Regions from separate parts of the Rhizobium sp. R86522 genome, predicted to be linked through region 2. Evidence: riboswitches for the same ligand, from Rfam matches in the RefSeq annotation. Region 2 holds a riboswitch; the other holds the start of a gene.
What was found. Region 2 has a riboswitch for thiamine pyrophosphate ahead of thiB (thiamine ABC transporter substrate binding subunit). Riboswitches for the same ligand answer to the same signal wherever they lie in the genome.
Positions count from the first base shown of each region.

Region 1: it holds a riboswitch for thiamine pyrophosphate, as region 2 does, so the genes downstream of both, thiD (bifunctional hydroxymethylpyrimidine kinase/phosphomethylpyrimidine kinase) here and thiB (thiamine ABC transporter substrate binding subunit) in region 2, are expected to answer to the same signal.

Region 1 is NZ_JAXHBX010000001.1:3,450,722-3,457,641, reverse strand. It holds gene SJY08_RS16715 (GNAT family N-acetyltransferase) at 1-850, opposite strand, end outside; gene dut (dUTP diphosphatase) at 816-1,292, opposite strand; gene SJY08_RS16705 (peptide chain release factor 3) at 1,379-2,962, shown strand; gene SJY08_RS16700 (HAD-IA family hydrolase) at 3,009-3,683, opposite strand; TPP riboswitch at 3,809-3,905, shown strand; gene thiD (bifunctional hydroxymethylpyrimidine kinase/phosphomethylpyrimidine kinase) at 3,973-4,788, shown strand; gene SJY08_RS16690 (pirin family protein) at 4,869-5,780, opposite strand; gene SJY08_RS16685 (class II glutamine amidotransferase) at 6,023-6,850, shown strand; gene SJY08_RS16680 (MmcQ/YjbR family DNA-binding protein) at 6,859-6,920, opposite strand, start outside.
Region 2 is NZ_JAXHBX010000001.1:4,049,732-4,056,651, forward strand. It holds gene thiQ (thiamine ABC transporter ATP-binding protein) at 127-870, opposite strand; gene SJY08_RS19600 (thiamine/thiamine pyrophosphate ABC transporter permease ThiP) at 860-2,515, opposite strand; gene thiB (thiamine ABC transporter substrate binding subunit) at 2,522-3,520, opposite strand; TPP riboswitch at 3,586-3,702, opposite strand; gene SJY08_RS19610 (ABC transporter ATP-binding protein/permease) at 3,878-5,626, shown strand; gene SJY08_RS19615 (ABC-F family ATP-binding cassette domain-containing protein) at 5,646-6,920, opposite strand, start outside.

The sequences.
Region 1 (6,920 bases), 600 kb from region 2:
CGCACGACCCGTCATACGGTCTGGCGCTCCCGCTCCATTCGAGACGGTCGGTCGGGAAGAATACCTCGATGCGGTCGTGCGGAACACTCAATGCGCCGCGGATCTCTGACATCGACGGTATCTGGCGGGCGACGATATCGAGCATTTGCAATGTGCCGCGACGGAGCTTCCAGGCAAGGATGGCGTCGAAGCCGGGTAAGTAGCTGAGCCTGATCTCCGGGGTGAGGGCGGCATTGAGCAGAAACATTTCGGACTGGCGCACAACGGAAAGCTGACGAGCGACAGGCTCCCGATCGGCGAGGATCCTCAAGACAAGCGTAACATCGTCCTGGTTTTCCAAGTCGATTTCCCGCGCCTCGGCGTCCGCAGGCACCGTTTGTGTGACCTCGCCGCAGAAGCAGAATTGCGGCACAACTCGAAAACGATAGTCGTGATAGAGTTCCGGCTTGTCGGTTAGAAGAAAGCCGGCCTCGAAACCCTGTTTGTCGACCCAGGCAAAGGCGCGCTGCATCAGATCGCGATAGAGCCCTTGTCCACGAAACGCAGGGCGAACGGCACCCGATTGAAACCCAGCCGCCTTGACGACACGCCCTTTTATGAGAAGCGGCATGGAAAACACCGAGAAATTGGCAACACAACGGCCAGTGGCGTCGAAATAGCCAAAGGGCATCGAAGATGGATCCGGCCCGCCGAAGCGGCTCTGCAGCCCGATATCGATGCCGAACACGTACTGCAGCAGGTCCGCGAGCGCTCGGAAGGCGTTCGGATCTTCGAAATAGCCTTCCCTGAGCGTCAGCGTTTCCAGCATTGGATTCCTACACCCCCGTCGATCCGAACCCGCCGGCACCACGCGCCGTGTCGCTCGTCTCGGTCACCTCGGCCACGCGCACCTGCGTCACCGGTGCGATCACCATCTGGGCGATGCGCATGCCGCGGGTGATGACGAAATTCTCCTGGCCGAGATTGATCAGCAGCACCTTCACCTCGCCGCGATAGTCGCTGTCGATGGTGCCGGGTGTGTTGAGGCATGTCACACCGTTCTTGAAGGCGAGACCCGAGCGTGGGCGGATCTGGGCTTCGAAACCTTCAGGGATTTCCATGATGAAGCCGGTGGGCACCAGCGCCCGCGCGCCCGGGGCAAGCATCAGCGACTCTCCATCGGACACCGCTGCCCTCAGATCCATTCCCGCCGCTCCTGCCGTTTCATAGGCGGGCAGATCAAGCCCTTGCCCATGCGGCAGACGCTTGAGGTTGAGCACGGGGCCGAGGATGTCGGTGCGGATGGCAGCCATGGCGAGATTCCTTTGTTTGTCGCGCTCAATTGCATATTGGCCGTCGAAACGCTAGATAACCGCCCGACCAGAAGGACTCCTGAGATATGGCTGAAACGCTCGCCGAGGCGGTCTCCCGCCGCCGCACCTTTGCTATTATCGCGCACCCGGATGCGGGTAAGACGACGCTGACCGAAAAGCTGCTGTTGTTCGGCGGCGCCATTCAGCTTGCCGGTGAAGTCAAGGCGAAGAAGGATCGCATCCAGACCCGGTCGGACTGGATGAAGATCGAACGCGAGCGCGGCATTTCGGTCGTGACCTCGGTCATGACCTTCGAATATGAAGGCCATGTCTTCAACATTCTCGATACGCCTGGCCACGAAGACTTCGCCGACGACACCTATCGCACGCTGACGGCAGTCGACGCCGCCGTCATGGTCATCGACGCCGCCAAGGGTATCGAGCCGCGGACCTTGAAGCTGTTCGAGGTCTGCCGCATGCGCGACATTCCGATCATCACCTTCATCAACAAGATGGACCGCGAAAGCCGCGACCCCTTCGAGATCCTCGACGAGGTCGAAGAGAAGCTGGCGCTGGACACGGCACCGATCACCTGGCCCGTCGGCCGTTCCAAGACCTTCTGCGGCTCCTATAATCTGGCCAACAACACCTATCGGGGCGGCGATGCCCAGGTCGAGCCGCTCAAGGTCAACGGTCCGCAGAGCGTGGCGGAGAACCTGCCCGAAAACGAGCGCCAGACCTTCATCGACGAGCTCGAACTTGCCCGCGAAGCCTGCCGGCCCTTCGATCGCCAGAGCTTCCTCGAAGGCCACATGACGCCAGTCTTCTTCGGCTCGGCACTGCGCAACTTCGGTGTCCGCGACCTCATTAATGCGCTGGGTGCCTATGCGCCCCCGCCGCGCGACCAGGTGGCTGACACCCGCACGGTGCATGCCGCCGAAGACAAGATGACCGCCTTCGTTTTCAAGATCCAGGCCAACATGGACCCGAACCACCGCGACCGCATCGCTTTTGCCCGCATCTGCTCCGGCAAGCTCGAGCGCGGCATGAAGGCGCGCCTGGCCCGCACCGGCAAGCAGATGGGCCTGACGGCGCCGCAGTTCTTCTTCGCCTCGCAGCGTCAGCTGGCGGATACGGCCTATGCCGGTGACGTCGTCGGCATCCCGAACCACGGCACGCTGCGAATCGGCGACACGCTGACCGAAGGCGAAAACCTCGTCTTCCAGGGCGTGCCGAACTTCTCGCCGGAAATCCTGCGCCGTGTGCGTCTGGAAGATGCGATGAAGGCGAAGAAGCTGAAGGAAGCCCTGCAGCAGATGGCGGAAGAGGGCGTCGTGCAGCTCTTCTCGCCCGAAGACGGCTCGCCGGCCATCGTCGGCGTCGTCGGTGCACTGCAGCTCGACGTCCTGAAGGAGCGACTGCAGGGCGAATACGGCCTGCCGGTGTCCTTCGAAATGTCGCGCTTCTCCGTCTGCCGCTGGATCTCGGCCGAGAATAAGGACGATCTGGAAAAGTTCATGACCCAGCGCCGTGGCGATATCTGCCGGGATCTCGACGGCGACCCGGTCTTCATGGCGCAGGACCAGTTCTCGCTGCGCTACGAGTCCGAACGTTACCCCGCGATAAAGATGGTCGCCATCAAGGAGTATCACGTCGCCAAGGCGGCGTGAGTTTGGTCGAGGGCGGTGACGGAATTCCCGTCGCCGCCGGGTCGGCTTATTCTGCCGCCTTGATCCTCAGTCCCCGGGACGCGTCGAACTCCACCCTAAGTTTCTCATAACTCGCAATCGTCGGATGGGACGTCTCCAGCGGATGCGCGTGCGTCGCCGTGATCACGGCGACATCTGCCCCTGCCGCTTCTCCGGCTCTGACGCCTGCCAGCACATCCTCAAACACCAGGCAGCGCGATGCAGCGAAACCGAGCCGCTCTGCACCGAGCCGGTAGCCGGCCGGATCAGGCTTGCCGATCTTCACGTCTTCCGCCGTCACGATCTGCAGCGGCTGTGGCAGGCCGGCGGCCCCGATACGGGCGCGGGCAAGGGCTGATGGAGCCGAGGTCACGATCGCCCAGCGTTCGGCGGGCAAGCTTTTCAGAAAGTCGATGGCGCCGGGGATCGGCGTGATACCGTCGAGATCCTCGATCTCGCCGCGCTCCACCTCGAGCGCTTCCTTCACCACATCGATGCCGGGCAGGTTCAGGGCGCGGATGGTGTCGATCCCGCGCTTGCCATGCATGGTCGGCAGGAAGGTTTCGAGATCCAGACCGTGCTTCAGTGCCCAGAGGCTCCAGACGCGCTCGGCAGCGGCGATCGAATTGAGCAGCGTTCCGTCCATGTCGAAGAGAAAGCCATCATAGGAGCGGTCGAAAAGGCGGTCTGGCGCGTGATGCAAGGCAATCTCCTCGGGTCGGTTGGATATCCCGGCCTCCCTAGCGGCTCTGGTCCTCCGCTGCAAACGCTGAATGGGAATGACGAGAGACCCAGGTGACAGGAACGATGCTGTGGCATAGTCTGGCGCCTGAGAGACAGGGGCGTCTGGCGCAAGCCGGGCTGAGAAGCACCCTTTGAACCTGAACCAGATCATGCTGGCGGAGGGAGTCGCTCGGGTGTCGCGCCAGATATATCCGCGCTGTGCCCGCTGCGTCTCCGCCGCCTTGGGAGACGCAGACATGAGATCATCCATCATCCGCAACGTGCTGACCATCGCCGGCTCCGACCCTTCCGGTGGGGCGGGCATCCAGGCCGATCTCAAGGCCTTTTCGGCCCGCGGTTGCTACGGAATGGCGGTCGTCACGGCTCTGACGGCGCAGAACACGACGGGCGTCTCGGCCGTCGTGCCGCTCGATCCCGGTTTTGTCGCCGAGCAGATCCGCATGGTCTTTGCCGATGTCAGGGTCGATGCGGTGAAGATCGGCATGATCGCCAATGCTGGCATTGCCTCGGCCGTCGCCGAAGCACTGAAAGCCTATCGCGGCATCCCTGTTGTTCTCGATCCCGTCATGATCGCTAAGGGCGGTGCATCGCTGCTTGATCCGGATGCGGTCGCGGCCTTGACGGAGGACTTGTTGCCGCTCGCGACGCTCCTGACGCCGAACCTGCCGGAGGCTGCAGCCCTGCTCGGTGATCCCGAGGCTTTCGACCGCCGCATCATGGAATCCCGGGCCATCAGGCTGACAGCACTCGGACCCCGGGCAGTGTTGCTCAAGGGTGGCCATCTGGCAGGTCCGGAAAGCCCGGATGTGCTGGTTGCGGATGGCCAGGTGACCTGGTTCGAGGCGGAACGGATCCTAACGCGCAATACGCATGGCACTGGCTGTTCTCTGTCGAGCGCGCTCGCTGCCGAATTGGCAAAGGGGCTGGAGCCACAGGAGGCCGTGCGTGTTGCCAAGGCCTGGCTGGCGGAGGCTGTTCGGCGTTCCGATGCGCTGACCGTTGGTTCAGGACATGGGCCGGTGCATCATTTCCACGCGCTCTGGCCGGCGCCTGCACAGACTTGATCTCTGAGGCGGTGTATGCAGACAAAAAAGAAAACCCGGCGCTGGAGACGCCGGGTGGAAGTGAACTTGACTGCGTGGGGTTAATGATCGGCCTTGATAAAGGTTCCGTTCTGCAGCTCCTTCATCGCCTGCATAAGTTCTTCCCGCGTGTTCATGACGATCGGACCATGCCAGGCGACCGGCTCCTTGATCGGCTTGCCTGTGACCAGCAGGAAGCGGATGCCCTGTTCGCCGGCCTGAACGGTGATCTCGTCGCCGGTGTCGAAAACGACAAGCGTCCGGTTGCCGGAGAGGTCGCGGATATTCAGCTCCTCGCCCATGTATTCCTTCTCGACCTTGACGCCGAAGGGCTTCGACGCATCCCGGAACGAGCCGGAGCCTGCAAAAATATAGGCGAATGCCGAGCGATAGGTGTCGACCGGGAAGGTCTTGCGCTTGCCCGGCGGCACGGAGATGTCGAGATAGACGGGTTCAGCGGCGATGCCGTCTACCGGGCCGCTCTTGCCCCAGAAGTCGCCACAGATGACGCGAACCGACGTGCCGTCATCATCGATGACCACAGGGATCTCAGGTGATTTGATGTCCTGATAGCGCGGCTTGGTCATCTTCAGCGACGAGGGCAGGTTGGCCCAGAGCTGGAAGCCGTGCATGCGGCCGGCGAAATCGCCCTTCGGCATTTCCTGATGCAGGATGCCGCTGCCGGCGGTCATCCATTGCAGGTCGCCCGCGCCTAGCATGCCCTGATTGCCCAGGCTGTCGCCATGCTCGACGGTGCCGGCCAGCACATAGGTGATCGTCTCGATGCCGCGATGCGGATGCCAAGGGAACCCGCGGAGGTAGTCCATCGGCTCGTCGTTGCGGAAGTCGTCCATCATCAGGAAGGGGTCGGTCATCGAGGGATCGCCGAAGCCGAAGACGCGGTGCAGCTTGACGCCGGCGCCTTCCATGGTCGGCGTGGCGCGGCTCTCATGCTTGACAGGGCGAATGGACATTGGCGGACCTCCTCGGGGAACGGGCTCGTTGCTTGGGAAGCAATATAGGCGAGAGAACCATGGCACGCAGGCCTGCCGGGCAGAACGCAGTGTTCACTTTTGTGCCAGTCGACAGCAGGAAGAATGTTGCACTGCCCGACAAAATTTTGTCATGAAGGATGCGATGTTTGCAAATCATTAGTCTATCGGGCGAAGACTACCGAAGATTTGCAGTCGGTCGATGGACCTGGGGCAGAATTCATATGTGTCGTTGGGCAGCTTACCGTGGTGTTCCGATCTTCCTCGAGGAGCTGGTGACCTCGCCTGCGCATTCCCTTATCGAGCAATCGCATTGCGCAACCCGCGCCAAGACCGCCACCAACGGCGATGGCTTCGGTCTCGCCTGGTATGGTGACCGCCCCGAGCCGGGCCGCTTCCGGGATGTGCTGCCGGCCTGGTCCGACTGCAATCTGAAGAGCCTCGCAAGCCAGATTCGCTCGCCGCTGTTTCTCGCGCATGTCCGCGCTGCAACCCATGGCGCCACCCGCCGCGACAACTGCCATCCCTTCGTCCAGGGGAACTGGTCCTTCATGCACAACGGCCAGATCGACAATTTCGATCGCATCCGCCGGCCGATGGAAGGCATGCTGGACGATGAGCATTTCCATGCCCGTGTTGGCACGACCGACAGCGAACTGCTCTTCCTGCTGGCCCTTCAGTTCGGATTGCGTGAGCGCCCTATCGCGGCCATGAGCGAGGCCGTCGGCTTCGTCGAGCAGATCAGCTTGCATCTGACCGGCACCGCCCGCATCCGCATGACGGCTGCCTTTTCCGATGGCAAGACGCTCTATGCCGTGCGCTACTCGACGGACGAATATGCTCCAACGTTGTTTGCAGCGCCCATGGGGCCGAAGGGCAGCTTCTGTCTCGTGTCGGAGCCGCTGAACGACGAGACGGATACCTGGGTGGAAATTCCCGCAGGCAGTGCCGTGATCCTCAGCGAAAACGGTCTGGATGCCGCCGAGTTCAAGCCTGACGTCGAGCGCACACGGGTCGAGCAGATCCGTCAGCCGGCGATGGCTGCGGTCTGATCACAGCTTTACTCGACGATGCCGAGTTCGGCGCGCAGCTTGCGGGTCAGCGACGCACTGACCGTGCGAT
Region 2 (6,920 bases):
GGCAGCATTTCACATAGTGCGAAAACACCACTCGCTCCAGAAGATAGTCACGCCGAGGCAAATGACCAATGGTCTTGCCGCAGGAACAACTATTCCCAACGCGCATGGCAGGCGCGGGCGACCAAATTAAGGCGATTGGGGTGCAATTGCCGTCGTGCCGAGGAAGTCGCGCACGGCTGTGACATCTGTTCTCGCGAGAAAATCGCTCTTCGATGCATTCACCACGACATGGCCGTTTTCAAGAAAAACGACATGGTCCGCCAAACGTATGACGTCACGCGGATCGTGGGTGACGAGCAGGACGGTGGCCGATGTTTCAGCATGGAGTTCGGCGAGAAGGTCAACCATTGCGCTTCGCAGACCAGGATCCAATGCGGCGAAGGGCTCGTCGAGGAGCAGGATCGGGCGGCTGCGGACTAGCGCCCGGGCAAAGGCTGCCCGCTGCCGCTCTCCGCCCGAGAGAGAACCCGGCAGCCGCCGCTCGTAGCCTGCAAGGCCCACGCGATCCAAAGCGGCGGAGATCACCTTGCGGTCCGCGGAGGTTAAACGCATGCCAGGATGGATGCCGAGGCCGATATTGGTGAACAGGTCGAGATGGGCAAAGAGGTTGTTGTCCTGGAAGACCAGCGAGACCGGACGCTCCGCCGGCGCCAGATCCGTCACATCACGACCGGCGATTTCGACCCGGCCGGTCTCAGGTTGCTCGAAGCCGGAGACGAGGTTGAGCAGGGTCGACTTGCCCGATCCTGATGGGCCGACGATCGCCGTGATCTTGCCGGCATCGAGACCGAAATCGAAGAAAAACTCGCTTTGGCCGAGTGTCAGCCGCACCGCATCGAGGCGGATTGCCGTCGAAGTCTCATCGCGCATCGGGGGCCTCCCGTTCACTTGCCTGACGCGTTCCAGGCGCTCCGAGGAGCGCGAGGAGGAGACACAGCATTCCGAGCAACAGGGCAAGTCCGTCAGCATCCGTGCTGCGGTAGCTTCCCATGGACGCATAGATGAGGGCGGGTAGTGTCATGATGTTTTCCGAGCCGAACAGGGCGACTGCTCCGAGATCTCCCAAGGAAAGTGCCATGGAAAAGGCGAGCGCGGTCAGAAATGGTCGTTTCAGCTCCGGCCAGTCGACGCGGCGCAGACGCTGAGCGACGGACAGGCCGAGGCTTTCAGCGAGACGACCCGTGCGCGCACGGTGCTCGCGATAGGCCGGCTCCAGCACGCGCACGGCAAACGGCAGGGCCATCAGGGCATTGATGCCGGCGACGATCAAGGGCGCGAAGCTTGCGACCTCACCGCTCGATCGGAGCGCGAGAAACCAGCCGGTGGCAAGCACGCTCGTCGGGATAAGCAGAACCAGCGATGAGAGCGAGGCAAGCGCGATCGACATGAGGCGATTGCCGACATTCCGGTTTCGCTGCGTGTCGATTTCGGTCCTTGCTGCGACCGCGCCAAAGGCAAGCAGTGTCGCCGTAATGCCTGACACGAGCGCTACGAGCAGGCTTGTCAGAGCCGCCTGCTGGAACGTCGATTGCGATATCAGCCGAGCGAGGTCTGCCTGTAGTCCCGAGACGACGACCTGGCCAAGCGGCAGGATGAGAAAGAGGCCGGCCAGCGAGAGCAGCAGCGCGTCGATCAAACGGACGAGCGGGCGTCGGCCATCGAAACGAGGGAAACGGCGCCCGCTTGTGACACCGGTGTCGGAGGCTGCGGGCAGCAGGCTGAGGCCGATGAGGATCACGCCGGTGACAGTGATCTGCAGCAGTGCCAGCGATACGGCGCGCTCCGGATTGAAGTCGAAGCGCAGAGCCTGGTAGATGGCGACCTCGATTGTCGTTGCAGCAGGCCCCCCGCCGAAGATCAGCACCAGCGTGAAGCTCGTCACGCAGAGCATGAAGATCAGCCCCGCGGCCCCCGGGATGACGCGCGCCAGGACAGGCCACTCGATGAAGCGGAAGGTGGCGATCGGCGAGAGGCCGAGGCTTGCCGACATCCGCCAGTATTCGGCCGGCACGCGCTCCAGGGCAGACAGCATCAGTCGTGTGGCAAGCGGCAGGTTGAAAAAGACATGGGCAATCAGAATTCCGGTCAGGCCGTAGACCGAGATGGGCTGCGAGAGACCGAGGCCTCCCAAGGCATCGTTGACGATGCCGTTGCGGCCGAAAATACCGATCAGACCCAGTGCGCCGATCAGAACCGGCAGACCCATGGGAACCGCCATCAGACGGATCAGCCAGATCCGTCCGGGGAAAGCCGGCTGTCGAGCAAGCGCGCTGACGACAGGCAAGGCAAGACCGACGGAGAGGAGCGTGGACAGGAAGGCCTGCCAGAGTGTGAATGACAGAACCGAACGGACGACGGGATCGCCGAAGGCCTGCAGAATGCCGACGGTCATTCTCCCGGCGAGCAGTGCGGTCAGGGCGATGCCGACGAAAGCCGCCACGGCCAGCAAAACCAAAAGGCCGCCCGCGAGAGCGGGCAGCCTCTGACGTCTCGACTGGTGAAGCGGTCGGAGCATCCGGTGTTACTTCAGCGTCATGGCCTTCAGCCACTCGTCGATCCAGGCCTGACGGTTGGCCGCAACTTCGGCCGGGTCCATCAGGAAGGTGGTCTTCGGCTGGACGAGCTTGCCGAAGGCGTCCGGCAGGGGCTCTGATGTGGCAGCGACCGGCATCATCCAGTTGTTGGTGGGGATGGTGTCCTGGAAGCCGGGCTGCAGCATGAAGGTGAGGAACTGGCGGGCGAGTTCCTTTTCCGGCGCCGTCTTCAGAAGGCCTGCGACCTCGATCTGGATATAATGCCCTTCGGAGAACTCGGCCGCCTGATAGCGGTCGGTCTCTTCGGCGACCATGTGATAGGCCGGCGAGGTGGTGTAGGAGAGGACCATCGGTGCCTCGCCCTTGGTGAACAGGCCATAGGCTTCCGACCAGCCTGGCGTGACGGTCAGGACACGATCCTTGAGCTTTGCCCAGGCTTCCGGTGCCTGGTCACCATAGACCGACTTGACCCAGAGCAGCAGGCCGAGACCCGGCGTCGAGGTGCGCGGATCCTGGATGACAATCTTTTGGGCCGGATCGCCCTCGACGAGATCCTTCAGGCTCGTCGGCGGGGTCTTGATGACCTCGGTGTCGTAGATCACGGCGAAATGGCCGTAGTCATAGGGCAGGAAGACATCGTTGCTGAAACCGCCGGGCACCTGAACATTGGCGGCATCAACGCCATGGGCTTCGAAGAGGCCGGTCTGCTTGGCTTCCTCGACGAGATTGGTGTCGAGACCGAGCACGACATCGGCCTTCGAGGTCTCGCCTTCGAGCTTGAGACGGGTCAGCAGCGCCACGCCATCGGCGACGCCGACGAAGTTGACGGTGCAGTCGCAGGTCTGTTCGAAGGCTTCCTTGACCTTTGGGCCGGGACCCCATTCGGAGACGAAGCTCTCATAGGTGTAGACGGTCAGCGTCTTGCCGGCGGCCAGTGCCGGGGAGACAAAGCCGAGGATCGCAGCGGAGACGCTGCCGATGAGCATGGAAACAGTACTGGGTCGCATCGCGCCCTCCTCCTTGGTGTCATTGCTGTCGGGATAGGGCGCCTGATGTCGTCGCGTCTAATCCCTCCGCCGGTGTTAACCGGATCAGGTTCCGCGGGTTGGCATGACGCCTCTCAGCCTTCCCGATCGCGTGAGATCGCAAGGCACCCCGTTAGAGCAAGCCTGAGATAGCGCGCAGGCGAGCTGAGCGCAAGGGTGCAGGGTGCAAGGTGTGGCGTGCGATGGGTCGCGCCGTTCACTGTCAGGAAACCGTCAATAGCCACGTGATAAGGGGAAGGCATTTATTATCTTTGCGTGATGCGAATGGCGAAGTCGCAGTCGAATGAAGGGCTCGGAATGGACGGGTTTGTCGCCGAGGTCGAAGGCAGCCTCCGGCGGCAGCTCGGAATGGCCGTCGACAGCTTCTGGCGATCATCCGTCCGCAACCGCATCTTGGCCTTCGCCTTTGCGCTCGTGGTGGTGATCCTGGCGACTGCCTATGGCACCGTGCTTCTCAACCAGTGGAACGCGCCCTTCTACAACGCATTGGAACGGCGTGACCTGCCGGCCTTTCTTCTTGAACTGCGCAACTTCGCGATGATTGCGGGCGCCCTGCTGGTGCTCAATGTCGTGCAGGCCTGGCTTAACCAGATGACCGCGCTTTCCATGCGCGAGGGCCTGTCGCGCGATGTCGTCGACCAGTGGTTGAATGGTGCGCGGGCCTATCGGCTCTCCGTGTCGAGCCCGCTCGGGGTCAACCCCGATCAACGCCTGCATGAGGATGCGCGCAAACTCGCGGAAATGACCACGTCTCTGTCTATCGGGTTGTTCAATGCGACGATCCTGCTGGTCAGCTTTATCGGGGTGCTGTGGAGTCTTTCCAGCGACTTCACCTTTCAGATCGGTGAGACCCGTTTCCAGATCCCCGGCTACATGGTCTGGGGCGCGCTTATCTACGCGCTTCTCGCATCGCTGCTCAGCCAGGTGGTCGGGCGCAGCCTTTCGAACCTGAATGCCGAACGTTATGCCCGGGAGGCCGATCTGCGTTTCTCGCTGATGCGTGCCAATGAAAACCTGGAGGCGATTGCGCTTGCGCATGGCGATGAGACCGAACGCCGCCACATTCATCAGTCGCTCGACGGGGTCCTCATCTCGATCCGTCACCTGGCTCTGGCCTTGACCAATCTCACCTGGGTGACAGGAGGCTTCGGCTGGCTTGCCATCATCGTGCCGATCCTGATCGCCTCGCCCGCCTATTTCGCCGGCACCATCACGTTCGGCGGTCTGATGATGGCGGCCGCGGCCTTCACGCAAGTCTATTCGGCGCTTCGCTGGTATGTCGACAATTTCGGGGCCATCGCCGACTGGCGGGCGGCGCTGATGCGGGTGACGGTGTTTCGCGCCGCCTTGACCAGCATGGGCGACAGACAGAACGGCGCCGGTGAAGTGGAGCTGACGCGCAGCGAGGATGGCACGCTCAGACTGGAAGACCTGGAAATCCGCACCCGTGTCACCGCAGAAGGCTCCGAAGCGGCGTTTCGTTTTCGTGAGCGCGCGGTGATCATCGCGGCGGGGGACCGCGTGATGATCAATGGCGATCAGGGCGTTAATCGCAAGCTATTGTTCCATGCCATGGCCGGGCTCTGGCCCTTCGGCAAAGGTAGGATCGCCCTTCCGGCCGAGTCGGACATCATCTTCGTGCCGCAATCGGGTTATCTGCCGGAGGGCAGGCTGCGCAGCCTGCTCGCCTATCCCGTCGCCTCGGCGCGTTTCACCGATGCAGACATGACGGGCGTGCTTCAGCTCGTGGGACTGGCCGAGTTGGCCGGCCGTCTCGACGAGCGAGCCCGGTGGGAGCGAATCCTGGACAAGGACCAGCAGATGGCGCTGTCCTTTGCCAATATCCTGCTCAGAAAGCCGCGCTGGCTGGTCTTGCATGATGTGCTGGAAGGTTTGGAGCCGGAAACCGAGAGCCGGCTCATGAACATCCTGTCGACGGAACTTGCGGGGACGACCCTGATCTACCTGGGACGTTCCATGGCTTTCGCCACTGCCACCGGTGCGCGGGCGTTGCATCTGGAGAGATCAGGAGAGACGCGGGCCTGAAGCCGAAAGCCGGAGAGCCTCAGCCCTCCAGTTCTTCACGCAGCATTTCGAGCTCCAGCCATTCCTCTTCCATGCGCGTGATGTCGGTACGCAGCTTTTCCATTTCGGCGGCGAGCTTGTTGAACGTCGCCGGGTCCTTGGTGAAGAGGTTGGGATCGGCCATCCTGGCTTCGCGCGCGGTGATCTCCTTCTCGGCCTTTTCCATTTCCTTCGGCAGATTTTCGAGCGCGAATTTCTGCTTGAAGGAAAGCTTGCCCTTGCCCTTCGATCCGCCATCGGCGGACTTGCCGCCCGAGGCTTCCTGCGCCTTGGCTTTTTCGGCCTTTTCAACGCGTTTGCGTTCGTCCTCGACGCCCTTGCGCTGGGCGAGCATGTCGGAATAGCCGCCTGCATATTCGATCCAGCGACCGTCGGGCGCGTCGGGGTTGGCCGGTGCGATGGTCGAGGTCACGGTGCGGTCGAGGAAGTCACGGTCATGGCTGACGAGGATGACCGTACCGGTATAGCCGGCGACAATTTCCTGAAGCAGGTCGAGTGTCTCGATGTCGAGATCGTTGGTCGGTTCGTCGAGGATCAGGAGGTTCGAGGGCTTTGCCATGATCCGCGCCAGCATCAGGCGTGCGCGTTCGCCGCCCGAGAGGTTGCGGATCGGGGTGCGGGCCTGTTCCGGCTGGAACAGAAAGTCCTTCATGTAGCCGGTGACATGCTTCTGCTCGCCATTGACCAGAAGGTTGTCACCCCGGCCGTCGGTCAGGTAGTGGGCGAGCGTATCGTCGGGATTGAGATCCTCGCGCTTCTGGTCGAGTACGGCGATCTCCAGATTGGTGCCGAGCTTCACCAGGCCTTCGTCCGGTTCCAGCTGACCCGTCAGCATCTTCAGAAGCGTCGTCTTGCCCGCGCCGTTCGGGCCGATCAGACCGATGCAATCGCCGCGATGGACACGGATCGAGAAGGGCGCAACGATGGCGCGATCACCATAGGTCTTGATGATCTTGTCGGCCTCAATGACGAGCTTGCCGCTTTCCTTGCCTTCGGTCGCCGATGCCTGGATCGTACCCTGCGGGCCCTTGTGGCCCCGGTAGTTGGCGCGCAGCGCCTGAAGATTGCCGAGACGGCGCATGTTGCGCTTGCGGCGCGCGGTGACACCATAGCGCAGCCAGTGTTCTTCGCGTTCGATCTGGCGACCCAGCTTGTGCTGTTCGATCTCTTCCTCTTCGAGCACCTGGTCACGCCATTCCTCGAAATGGGCGAAGCCCCGGTTCAACCGGCGCGACTGGCCGCGATCGAGCCAGAC